2 regions of the Comamonas trifloxystrobinivorans genome follow, and region 1 is predicted to be linked to the other one. Evidence: predicted binding sites of a transcription regulator. Region 1 holds the regulator's gene; the other holds the start of a gene.
What was found. Region 1 encodes HrcA, which represses chaperone genes, less so after heat shock. Its sites were predicted from a motif close to TTAGCACTCNNNNNNNNNGAGTGCTAA; they were not measured.
Positions count from the first base shown of each region.

Region 2: a site for HrcA is predicted at 3,344-3,370, ahead of groES (co-chaperone GroES). Genes of this name have one in related genera too.

Region 1 is NZ_JBHZGV010000014.1:12,304-18,512, forward strand. It holds gene ACFIQF_RS17740 (hypothetical protein) at 1-1,054, opposite strand, end outside; gene hrcA (heat-inducible transcriptional repressor HrcA) at 1,722-2,723, opposite strand; gene ACFIQF_RS17750 (NAD kinase) at 2,752-3,654, shown strand; gene recN (DNA repair protein RecN) at 3,651-5,309, shown strand; gene rapZ (RNase adapter RapZ) at 5,299-6,192, shown strand; gene mutY (A/G-specific adenine glycosylase) at 6,204-6,209, opposite strand, start outside.
Region 2 is NZ_JBHZGV010000003.1:35,490-41,698, forward strand. It holds gene ACFIQF_RS03470 (bifunctional nicotinamide-nucleotide adenylyltransferase/Nudix hydroxylase) at 1-791, shown strand, start outside; gene ACFIQF_RS03475 (phytanoyl-CoA dioxygenase family protein) at 837-1,832, shown strand; gene ACFIQF_RS03480 (GNAT family N-acetyltransferase) at 1,890-2,378, shown strand; gene ACFIQF_RS03485 (TetR family transcriptional regulator C-terminal domain-containing protein) at 2,514-3,197, shown strand; gene groES (co-chaperone GroES) at 3,464-3,754, shown strand; gene groL (chaperonin GroEL) at 3,931-5,574, shown strand; gene ACFIQF_RS03500 (hypothetical protein) at 5,825-6,209, shown strand, end outside.

The DNA.
Region 1 (6,209 bases):
CTCCGATCAGGTCGACCAAAACTGTGTTCTTGCGACGCCGCTGCGTCGCATTCCCCGCCACGCCCCCTCTCGGATGGTCAAGATGCCCGTAGTCAGCGTGGAATTGCCTGACGATCAGGTCGCGGTCCAGTCTCGGATTCAGCGTGCCTTGCGCTAATCGTGCTTCAGCAAGTGCGTCCCAGGTTCTGAGCCAAAACGGGTGCAGTTCAACATGCTTGAGCAAGACGCGGCCGACTTTCGCTGCCGCCCGAGGGGAGAAGTCGCCCGCGAAGTCTTCATCCCGAAGAACTGCCTTGCCCATCAACCTCCGGCCGGGGGCCGGCAATGGATCAAGCGCACGCTGTGGGCGTTTTCTCGCAATGGCCTGAGCCCGCTCGAATTCATGCCGAATTGACTCGACCTGCTGGTCGAACGATGCATCGAGCCGGAGGCGAACCAGAACCTCGTTGGCACGAAGGTAGGTGCTGATGTTTTGAGGGCGGTCTGCCGGTGCCTCGTTGGAGATGACCGAGACTGCCGCAGCGGGCGCACCGAACAAGCCGCTCTTGCGCAAGTGGTCGAAATGCGTGGCCGGATTCGGCACGTAGGTGATCCCCCACAGGTCCATGACCCAGCGGTATCGGTTCATCACGAACCATGGCTGCCCCGCTTTCTCCTGCGCCGCAATATAGGAGCCGAAGGTCTCGTCCTGACCTGCAATGGGCGGTTCGCACTGGTGACCAAGCAGCGGGTATGTCGCCCAACCTGGAAAAGCCGGGGGGCTGTCGCTGGTGTAGAAATGCTTGGGACTCGACTTAAAAAAGCTGGGGGACTTGATGCCCAGCTGATCGAGCTTGCGATGTTGCCTGCGGTAACGCGGCATGCGCCGCAACAGTTCCCAGGCCAGTCTCAGGTAGTCGTCGCGCGTGTAGCTGTCCAGCGGCTTGAGCACCGGATACTGGTCCTGCTTGCGCCAGTTGGCACCAGGTGCAAACAGCTCGTGCGACTCTTCGTCACCCGCCTCGAAGCGCAGCCACTTGGGGCGGTCTGCGGGGCTTGAAGGCGTGCGGGGCATGGGTCCAATTGTCTTATGAATGGTAGGCCGTGTTGGACTTGAACCAACGACCAAAGGATTCAGGTTTGCATGAGTTTCCTCATTCCCTGGACTATCTCACCACCCTCGCCAGGGATTACTCCGCGCGTTAGGGTGCCGGGCGCTCTTGGGATGCTTATCGGATTGGCTCCTCACACCCTAGTCTCTGCACCTTCTCGCCTACCGGTCCTTCGACCTGCCTTCGGCGAGCTTGGCTCAGGATTGCCGGGCCATTGACTGGCTGACGGTTTCCCTGAGTTCACCCGGTTTTTCCATTGCCGCTTTCACGGCAAGGTCACCATTTCGATGAGTCCTCTGCTCTAACCAACTGAGCTAACGGCCCATTCATAAAACAACTTCAACCCACTGCGCTTTCAACACCCCGAGGGGCGCCGAAAACTGCCATTTCTCCTTCAGTAGCAAGAATGTAGCAAGCGACCTTCCGCCGACTTCCTCGGTAGCAATCCGGCGAAATCGCCAGAACGCTGTAAGTGCTTGATTTCAAAGCGTTGGAATCAAGCAACCAATCCGAAAGAAACCGCCGGTTAATCGCTTTGGCCTCTTGATTATGAGTCCACTGCTCTAACCAAGCATGAGCTAAGGCCCCTCCCATTCACCTGCTGACAGGTGAAGCCTTGCATTCTAGCGTTTATTTCGAAAGACTCAGCGCGTTGGAGACCAGCTTGGAGGTGATTCCCACAATCTGGATCATCTTTTCGTAGGGCATGCGTTTGGGGCCGATCACACCCAGCGTGCCCACCACTTTGCCATTGATCTGGTAGGGCGTGCTCACCACCGACAGCTCATGCACCGGCAGAATCTGGCTTTCACCGCCGATGTAGATTTGCACCCCTTCGGCGCGGTTGGAGCTTTCCAGCAAATGCAGTATCTGGGTCTTTTGCTCGAACAGGTCGAAGGCGCGGCGCAGGTTCGTCATGTCGTTGCTGAAGTCGCTCACCGCTAGCAGGTTGCGCTCACCGGCAATCACCAACTCGTCTTGCTGCTCGGCAACCGCCTCGTCCACGTTGACGGCTGCCAGCATCAGCGCGCCAATTTCATCGCGCAGCTTGTCCACCTCTTTGCGCAACAGCTGGCGCACCTGCTCCATGGCCAAACCGGCGTAATGGCTGTTCAGGTAGTTGGCGGTTTCGATCAGCTGGCTTTGCGAGTAGTCCGATTCGGTGAAGATGACACGGTTTTGCACATCGCCATCGGGCGAGACCAGAATCACCAGAATGCGCTTTTCCGACAGGCGCAAAAACTCGATATGGCGAAATGCCGAGCTTTTGCGCGGCGCCTGCACCACGCCCACAAACTGCGACAGGTCCGAGAGCACACTGGCCGCGCTGGCGATCACCTTTTGCGGCTGCTCTGGCGCTATTTCCGGCGAAACCAGTTGCTCGTGCTCGATTGTCAACATGGTGTCGACAAACAAGCGGTATCCTTTGGCAGTTGGCACGCGCCCCGCCGAGGTGTGGGGGCTGGCGATCAGGCCCAGCTCCTCCAGATCGGCCATCACGTTGCGGATGGTGGCGGGCGACAGATCCAGGCCCGATGCCTGGGTGAGCGCGCGCGAGCCCACCGGGTGGCCATCCGCTATGTAGCGTTCCACCAGCGTTTTTAGCAACAACCGGGCACGATCATCGAGCATGGTGGCATTTTAATGATGTAATTTGCGTATGCAGTCTCGCTTTCAACATATTGCCCTGATTGGCAAATACCATGCGCCCCCATCCGCTGAAGTGCGCCAGCAGTCGATAGCGGCCTTCAGCCAGATCGCCAGCTATATCGAGGCCCAGGGCGGCACGGCCTATTTGGAGCAAGAGACAGCCAATTTCACCGGCATGGACCATTACCCCACGCTCTCGCTGCACGAAGTGGGCAAGCGCTGCGATCTGGCCGTGGTGCTGGGCGGCGACGGCACCATGCTGGGCGTGGGGCGCGAGTTGGCGCGCTACAACACGCCGCTGGTGGGCATCAACCAGGGCCGCCTGGGCTTTGTCACCGATGTGCCGCTGCAGTCGTATATGGAGCCGCTGTCTGCCATTTTGGCGGGCGAGTACGAGGAAGAAATTCGCTCCATGATCCATGCACTGGTGATGCGCGATGGCGAATGCGTCTTCCAAGCCTCGGCTTTCAACGATGTGGTGGTGAACCGCGGCGGCACTTCGGGCATGGTGGAACTGCGCGTGGAAGTAGATGGTCAGTTGGTGGCCATTCAGCGCGCAGACGGTTTGATCATTGCCACGCCCACGGGTTCGACGGCGTATGCGCTGTCTGTAGGCGGGCCGATTGTGCATCCCGCCGTGCCTTGCTGGGTGATGGCGCCGATTGCGCCGCACACGCTCTCCAATCGCCCGATTGTGGTGCCCGATACGCAAGAGATTTCGCTCGAAGTAATTGGCGGCCGCGATGTGGCGGCCAACTTTGACATGCAGTCCCTTGCCTCCATTTTGCGAGGCGACAAAATTCTGGTGCGCAGCGCGCCCTACAAGGCCCGCTTTCTGCACCCGCGCGGCTGGAACTACTACGCCACGCTCCGCAAAAAACTGGGCTGGAACGAAGGAGGCATTACGCCATGAGCCTCAAGCGCATAGCCCTGCGCGATTTCGTGATCGTCGAGCAGCTGGAAGTCGATTTCCAACCCGGTTTCACCACGCTCACTGGCGAGACCGGTGCCGGCAAATCCATTCTGATCGACGCCTTGCAACTGGTGCTGGGCAACCGCGCCGACACCGGCTTTGTGCGCCAAGGCGCCACCCGCGCAGAGTTGATTGCCGAGTTCGATACGCCACCCGCGCTGACCGGCTATTTGCAAGAGAACGAACTGCAACCCGACGAGACTTTGCTGCTGCGCCGCGTGATTGATGCACAAGGCAAAAGCAAGTTCTGGATCAACGGCATTGCCGCCACCGCCACCCAATTGCGCAGCGTTGCGCCAGCGCTGGTCGACATCCATGGCCAGCACGCTTGGCAAAGCCTGATGCAGCCCGAGCCCGTGCGCCGCTTGCTCGATGCGTACGCGGGCGCAGATACCACGGCCATCGCGCAGGCGCATGGCCAATGGCGTGCGGCCGACAAAGCCTTGCAGAACGCCAAAGCCATGGAGGCCACGCACCAACGCGAGCGCGAACGCCTGCTGTGGCAGATTGCCGAAGTAGACAAACTGGCGCCAGCCGACGGTGAATGGGACGAACTGAACGCCCAGCACACGCGCTTGTCCAACGCGCAATCCCTGATGGATGCCGCCAACAACGCACTGCTCGCCTTGGAAGACGACGACTCCGGCGCTAGCGCCCAAGCCAACCGCGCGCTCTCGCAATTGCAAGACCAGGCACACGTAGAGCCGCAGTTTGCAGCGCTGGCCGAGACGCTGGAATCTTGCGTCGCGCAGTTAGAGGATTTGAGCCGCTCGCTCAGCGGCTATTTGCGCCACGCCGAGCTCGACCCGGACAAGCTCGAACAGCTCGACCAGCGCCTGGGCAGTTGGATGGGCTTGGCGCGCCGCTACAAGCGCCCGCCCGAAGAATTGCCAGCCTTGCTGCAAGGCTGGAAAGCCGAGCTGAAGGCGCTGGACGCATCGGCCGACATAGACAGTCTGGAGCGCGAAACCCAGCTCGCCTGGAAAGCCTACGAAAAAGCCGCACTCGCCCTGCGCAAACAGCGCATGCAAGCGGCTGAGCGCCTGTCGCGCACCATCACCACAGCCATGCAAGAGCTGGGCATGGCTGGCGGCCGTTTTGTCGCCAGCATCCACCCCGCCAAAGAGCCACGCGCGGATGGCATGGACGATGTCGAGCTGCTGGTAGCCGGCCACCCTGGCACCGAGCCCAAGCCGATTGGCAAAGTGGCATCGGGCGGTGAGCTTTCGCGTATTTCGCTGGCTATCGCCATCTCCACCAGCCAGTTGGGCCAGGCGCCCACCTTGATTTTTGACGAGATCGATTCCGGCATTGGCGGCGCCGTTGCCGATGCGGTAGGCCGCGTCATGCGCGCCCTGGGGCAAGATCGCCAGGTGCTCGCCGTCACCCACTTGGCGCAAGTGGCGGCACGCGGCGACACGCATCTGGTGGTTACCAAGCAGCGCAGCAAGCAAGGCACCAGCAGCCATATCCGCGCAGTGGCCGGCCCAGACCGCGTGGATGAAATAGCCCGTATGCTAGGGGGTGAACATATCTCGTCGACCAGCCGGGCCCATGCCCAGGAAATGATTGCAGGAGGAGCGCATGAGCGATAAGGCAGAGCAGCACCAGCCGCTACAAGTGGTGGTGCTGACAGGCATGGCCGGGTCCGGAAAATCCGTCGCACTGCATGCTTTGGAAGACATCGGTTTTTACTGTGTAGACAACCTGCCGCCCGAGCTTTTGCCCGCCCTGGTGTCGCTGGAGCCTTGGCAGCATGGCAACCGCATTGCCATTGCGGTAGATGCGCGCAGTGCCAAGGCGCTGTACTTGGTGCCCGCACAGTTGGAAAAACTACGTGCCGCAGGCGCCCAGGTGCAGCTGATCTATCTGGATGCGCAGCGCGATATTCTCATCCGCCGCTTCTCCGAAACCCGCCGCCGCCACCCGCTCACCAACGAAACCCTGCAGGAGGGCCCGCGCGCGCTGGTGCAGATGATCGACGAAGAGCGCGCCTTGCTGGCCGATCTGCGCGAGCAGGCCCACGTCATCGACACCAGCAATATCCGCGTGGCGCAGCTGCAGGCCTACATCAAGCAAATCATGAAAGCGCCAGCGTCGAGCCTGACGCTGGTGTTCCAGTCCTTCGGCTTCAAAAACGGCATCCCGATGGACAGCGATTTCATGTTCGACGTGCGCATGCTGCCCAACCCCTATTACGAGCCCGATCTGCGCAGCAACTCGGGGCTGGAAGCGCCCGTGGCCGAGTTTCTGGCACAGCAGCCGGCGGTGCAAAAGATGCGCGTCGACATCATTCGCTTCTTGGACAACTGGCTGCCCGAAATGCTCAACAACCACCGCAGCTATGCCACGGTTTCGATCGGCTGCACCGGCGGCCAGCACCGCTCGGTATACCTCGTCAACGCGCTGGCGCAGCACTTTCAAGCGCAGTGGACCACCTTGCAACGCCACCGCGAGCTCGATAAAAAATCGATGTGATCGGCGCTTTGTTAATC
Region 2 (6,209 bases), on a different contig from region 1:
AGCCCCGCTGGGTAACGGCGGTGACCGAAGCCGTCACTAGCCACAGCTGGCCCGGTGCGCGCATCGGCCTGGTCGGCCACTTCAAAGACGCCAGCAGCAGCTACTTGGCGCAGTTCCCGGGCTGGCAACTGGTCAGCCTGCCTCGCCAGAACAGTATCGACGCCACGCCCATCCGTGATGCTTTCTTTGGCGCCAGCGATGCAGAAAAAGCCGCCGGCTTCAGCACGCTGGCCGACATGCTGCCGCCCAGCACGCTGGAGTTTTTACAGCGCTTCAGCCAATCACCCGCGTACGCCGAGCTGCAGACAGAATGGCAAATGCTTCGCAAATACAAGGCTTCGTGGGCGAGCGCGCCCTACCCGCCTGTGTTCGTCACCGTCGATGCACTGGTGCGCTGTGGGCAGGATGTGCTGGTGATCCGCCGCGGCCACGCGCCCGGCAAAGGCTTGCTGGCACTGCCCGGCGGCTTTCTGGAGCCGCGCGACACGCTCTGGCAATCGTGCCTGCGCGAGCTGCAGGAGGAAACCCACTGCGCACTCGAAGAACCCGCTTTGCGAGCTGCGCTGCAATCGGTCACCGTGTTCGATCACCCCGACCGCAGCCAGCGCGGTCGCACCATCACCCACGTGCACTACTTTGACTTGGCTCAAAAATCAAAACCTGCCGTGCGCGCCGACGACGACGCCGCCGAGGCTTTCTGGCTCAGCATCGACGCCATCCGCGGCCGTGAAGCCGAGTTTTTCGAGGACCATTTCCAGATTTTGCAGAAGGTACTCTCGCCAGTGAGCTGATAACATCCCTGCATCAAAGCCATTTTGAGAGACAAGAGAAGCAGCATGAAGAATTTTCTGAGATCGCTCCTGGGCGGCACAGCGGTGCCCAAAGGGCTGGCACGTGATGAGCAAGGTGCCGAGTTCTACAGCCAATTTGGCGGCTTGTGGACCGACCGCAAAGATGCGATGGCAGTGCTTGAGCGCAAGGCTGCGGCTGATCCCAAGATTGCAGCCATTCGCCCGCAGTTGGAGAAGTTCATTCGCGACGGCTACGTGATCTTGCCACAGGCTGTCTCGCACGAGCTGATCGACGCCTACCTGGCGGACCTGGACCGCCACATGCAATCGGGCACCAGCCCGCTGAAGGTCAGCGTGCCGGTCTACGGCCCTGAAGACAAGGGCATTGTGGGCCTGGACGGGGCCAACATGGGCGCGCCATTGTCGAAGATTCTCGACACCTACCACCACCTTCCCAGTGCACACCCAATGATCTTCAACGCCGCGTCACAGCAGTTCCTGCGCACGGTATTCGAAGAAGACATCTGGGCTTTCCAAGGCCTTCATTTCGAGCGCGGATCAACCCAGGCCGTTCATCAGGACACCGCTTATGTGGTGTCCGAGAAGCCGCTGCAACTGTGCGCCTCCTGGCTCGCACTGGAAGATGTCAAGGCTGGCTCGGGTGAGCTGATCTACTATCCAGGCAGCCACCACAGTTTCAAAGACTGGCTCTATAGCGGCAAGTACAAACACTACAACCACGAACGAGACAAGCACGAAGAGCACCTCGGCCAACTCGACTCGCTGGTGCAGCGAGCCAAGGAGCAAGGCATTGAGCTCGAGAGCTTCCTCCCCAAAAAAGGCGATGTACTGATCTGGAGTGCCGACCTCGCGCACGGCGGCAGCCAAATTACGGACGAAACGCTCACGCGCCGCAGTCTGGTCACACACTTCTCTCCTGCCTCAAGCACGCCCAATTACTTCAAATATCGCCTGCCACACCAACGCAAGCGCCAAGAAGTCCAACCAGGTTGCTTTACCGCCTCCATGTACTACGATTGAGCCATTTCCGCTTATACCAACAGGCAGCGTCAGCTGCCTTTTTTACGCCTTATAGCTATGCACGAACTCAGCATCCGCCCCGCCAACATCGGCGACACCGACACCATTTTGCGTTTTGTGCGCGATCTGGCGATTTATGAGCACGCCGAGGACCAGGTGCTTTCCACGCCGGCCCATGTGCACAAGACCATGTTCAGCGAAGGTGCCACCGCGCATGTGCTGATTTGCGAGAAAGACGGCCAGGCCGTCGGCTTTGCGGTCTACTTTTTCAATTACTCCACTTGGCAAGGCCGCAACGGCCTGTACCTGGAAGACCTGTATGTCGACCCGGCCCATCGCGGCAGCGGGGCCGGCAAGGCCTTGCTGCGCCGGCTGGCGCGCATTGCGCTCGACAAGGACTGCGGCCGCTTCGAATGGAGCGTGCTCGACTGGAACACGCCGTCCATCCAGTTCTACGACAGCCTGGGCGCCAAGCCGCAGAGCGAATGGATCCGCTACCGCATGACGGGCGATGCGCTGGCCGCCCTGGCCGAGCCCCAAGCCTGAACCCGGGCGCCGTTACAGCAGTATTTGACAGCGCAGTTGTGCGCTGTTTTTGCGCAATCCCCGCAGCAACTGGCCTCACAATAATGGGGTGGCGCCCGCGGCCCCCAGTGGCGCTGTACCTGCCTGTGCTTTGCCATGTCTCGCGTATCTTCTTCCAGCGCAACTTTCACCGACACTCCCAGCGGCTACCATTTGCTGCGCGGACCCTCTGCGGCACGCTTGCGCAAACAAAACCACATCCTGGCCTGCGCAGAAGAAATATTTGCCCGCGATGGGTTTGAAGGCGCCTCGCTGGAAGCGATTGGCGCAGCCTCCGGCTTCAGCCGCCACAACCTGCTGTACTACTACCCCAGCAAAGAAGCCCTTTACCAGGCCGTGCTGGAGTCGCTGCTCAACGACTGGTTGGCGCACATGACCGAGCTGTCGCGAGACGGCGACCCCAAGCAACAGATCCGCGAATACATCCGCGCCAAATTCGCCTTTGCCCAGACCCGCCGCTTTGCCAGCCAGTTGTTCACCAAAGAGATGATTGCTGGCGCGCCCTATGCCAGCCAGGCGGTGCGCGAGCGCATCGCGCCCATGCTGGCCACCAATGTGGCCGCGTTTGAGCATTGGGCCGAGCAAGGCCTGATCGCCAAGCTCAACTTCACCCAGCTGATGTTCAGCATCTGGGCGCTGTCGCAAGGCTATGTCGACCAGCACACCCAGTTTGCCTTGCTGCTGGGCAAGCCCCAGTTGGATGCGGTCGACTACGCCCAGGCCGAAGCTTTGCTGGTGGCCATGCTCTCGGCCACACTGAAAATCGACCTCGGCACCTGAGCCTGCAAAGACCTGCGCCCATTGCAATAAAGTCTTGATAAACAAGGGCCTGAACGCTATTTGTCGTGCCACCTGTCCTGCGCACGACCGAATCCGAGGGATTTTTCCAGCCCCTGCCCTTGAACTGTCAGCAAATGACCTTATTATTAGCACTCGAAGGGCGAGAGTGCTAATTTCTCTTCCCTGAACGTTTTTGCACTCAAGGTCCGGCCTTCTGGCCTGGGCCTTTCCTCATCAAAACCTGGTATTGCTATTAAGGAGTTGTTATGAACCTGCGTCCCCTGAACGATCGCGTGATCGTGAAGCGCCTGGAAAACGAAACCAAGACCGCTTCGGGCATCTATATTCCTGACAACGCTGCCGAAAAGCCTGACCAAGGCGAAGTCGTGGCCGTGGGCCCCGGCAAGCAAGACGACGACGGCGATCGTATTGCCATGAGCGTCAAGGTGGGCGATCGCGTGCTGTTCGGCAAGTACTCCGGCCAGACCGTCAAGATCGACGGCGACGAACTGCTGGTGATGAAGGAAGAAGACCTGTTCGCCGTGGTGGAAAAGTAATTCGCCGCGTGCGATTTGCTTGCTCGTCACCGGCCTGACAGCCCCTGATCCCTCAGGTGCCGGGCCAAGACACAAGCCCTCTCAGTTACCCATATTTTCATAGCTGCTTGCGCTGATCTGGTTTATTTAAACAGCGCGCCAAGCAGCCCGATTGATCTCAAATTTAGGAGCCAAACATGGCAGCAAAAGACGTAGTATTCGGCGGTGAAGCACGTGCCCGCATGGTGGAAGGCGTGAACATTCTGGCTAACGCAGTCAAGGTCACCCTGGGCCCCAAGGGCCGTAACGTGGTGCTGGAGCGCTCGTTCGGCGCCCCTACCGTGACCAAGGACGGCGTGTCCGTGGCCAAGGAAGTGGAACTCAAGGACAAGCTGCAAAACATGGGCGCCCAGCTCGTGAAGGAAGTGGCCTCCAAGACCAACGACATCGCCGGTGACGGCACCACCACCGCTACCGTGCTGGCCCAAGCCATCGTGCGCGAAGGCTCCAAGTACGTGGCCGCCGGCCTGAACCCCATGGACCTGAAGCGCGGCATCGACAAGGCTGTCGCCGCCCTGGTGGAAGAGCTGAAGAAGCAATCCAAGGCCACCACCACCTCCAAGGAAATCGCCCAAGTCGGTTCGATCTCCGCCAACTCCGACGAATCCGTGGGCAAGATCATTGCTGACGCGATGGACAAGGTCGGCAAGGAAGGCGTGATCACCGTTGAAGAAGGCAAGTCGCTGGACAACGAACTCGACGTCGTCGAAGGCATGCAGTTCGACCGTGGCTACCTGTCGCCCTACTTCATCAACAACCCAGAAAAGCAAGCCGCTATCTTGGACAACCCCTTCGTGCTGCTGTTCGACAAGAAGATCAGCAACATCCGTGACCTGCTGCCCACGCTGGAAGCTGTGGCCAAGGCAGGCCGTCCTCTGCTGATCATTGCAGAAGACGTCGAAGGCGAAGCCCTGGCAACCCTGGTGGTCAACACCATCCGCGGCATCCTGAAGGTGGTGGCTGTCAAGGCTCCTGGCTTCGGCGACCGTCGCAAGGCCATGCTGGAAGACATCGCCATCCTGACCGGTGGCAAGGTCATCGCTGAAGAAGTCGGCCTGTCGCTGGAAAAGGTGACCCTGGAAGACCTGGGCCAAGCCCAACGCGTCGAAATCGGCAAGGAAAACACCACCATCATCGACGGTGCTGGCCAAGCTGCTGAAATCGAAGCCCGCGTCAAGCAAATCCGTGCCCAGATCGAAGAAGCCACTTCCGACTACGACCGCGAGAAGCTGCAAGAGCGCGTGGCCAAGCTGGCCGGCGGTGTTGCCGTGATCAAGGTGGGCGCTGCCACCGAAGTCGAAATGAAGGAAAAGAAGGCCCGCGTGGAAGACGCCCTGCACGCTACCCGCGCTGCTGTGGAAGAAGGCATCGTGGCTGGTGGTGGCGTGGCTCTGCTGCGCGCCAAGCAAGCTGTGGGCGCCCTGGCTACTGGCAATGCCGAGCAAGACGCTGGCGTGAAGCTGGTGCTGAAGGCCATCGAAGCTCCTCTGCGCGAAATCGTGGCCAACGCCGGTGGCGAGCCATCGGTGGTGGTGGACGCTGTGCTCAAGGGCAACGGCAACTTCGGCTTCAACGCTGCCAACGACAGCTACGGCGACATGCTGGAAATGGGTATCCTGGACCCCACCAAGGTCACCCGTACCGCTCTGCAAAACGCCGCTTCGGTTGCTTCGCTGCTGCTGACCACCGAGTGCATGATCGCTGAAGCCCCCAAGGCTGACGCAGCTCCTGCCATGCCCGACATGGGCGGCATGGGTGGCATGGGCGGCATGGGCATGTAATTGCCACTGCTGCGCTAGCGCACGCTTCAAACCTTGGCGCTTTGCACCAGGGTTTGAGAAACAAAACCCGGCACCTTTTGGTGGCCGGGTTTTTTCATGTCTACGCTTTATGCATGAGCGCTATCAAATTTGACTGTTTTACACACACCAGACAAACGTCAACAGCTGGGTTGCGCTTAAAGCAGCACTTTCAGAGCTGCATGATAGATTGGAAGAAGCATCATCATCCAATCTTCCCTGCCACACATCCATGAAGACTGTTCTGCGCCGCTTGCTCAAAGCTCTGGGCTATTTGTTGGGCTTTTTTGTTCTGTTGGCGCTCGGTTTCTACGCGTGGTTGGTAATAGCTAATTGGAACGATGCTCCTTTGAGTGAAGACACAAAGCGTGCGCTGCAGTACACGCCACCGACGGAAGAACAACTGCAAGACAACGGTTTTCTCATCATCTCCGGACTCGATGCGCCTTTTACAGCAGACGAGGAGGATGCTGTCGCACCGGCCATTGCGCTGGGGCGTCAACGCCTGACACGTGAGATAGAACGCCACGCCTGGGTGCAAGCCAACCCCAATACAACCGAAGGAATGCCACCAACCATCGATGGCGCCAAAGGTGGATCCGATATCCTGCCAACCG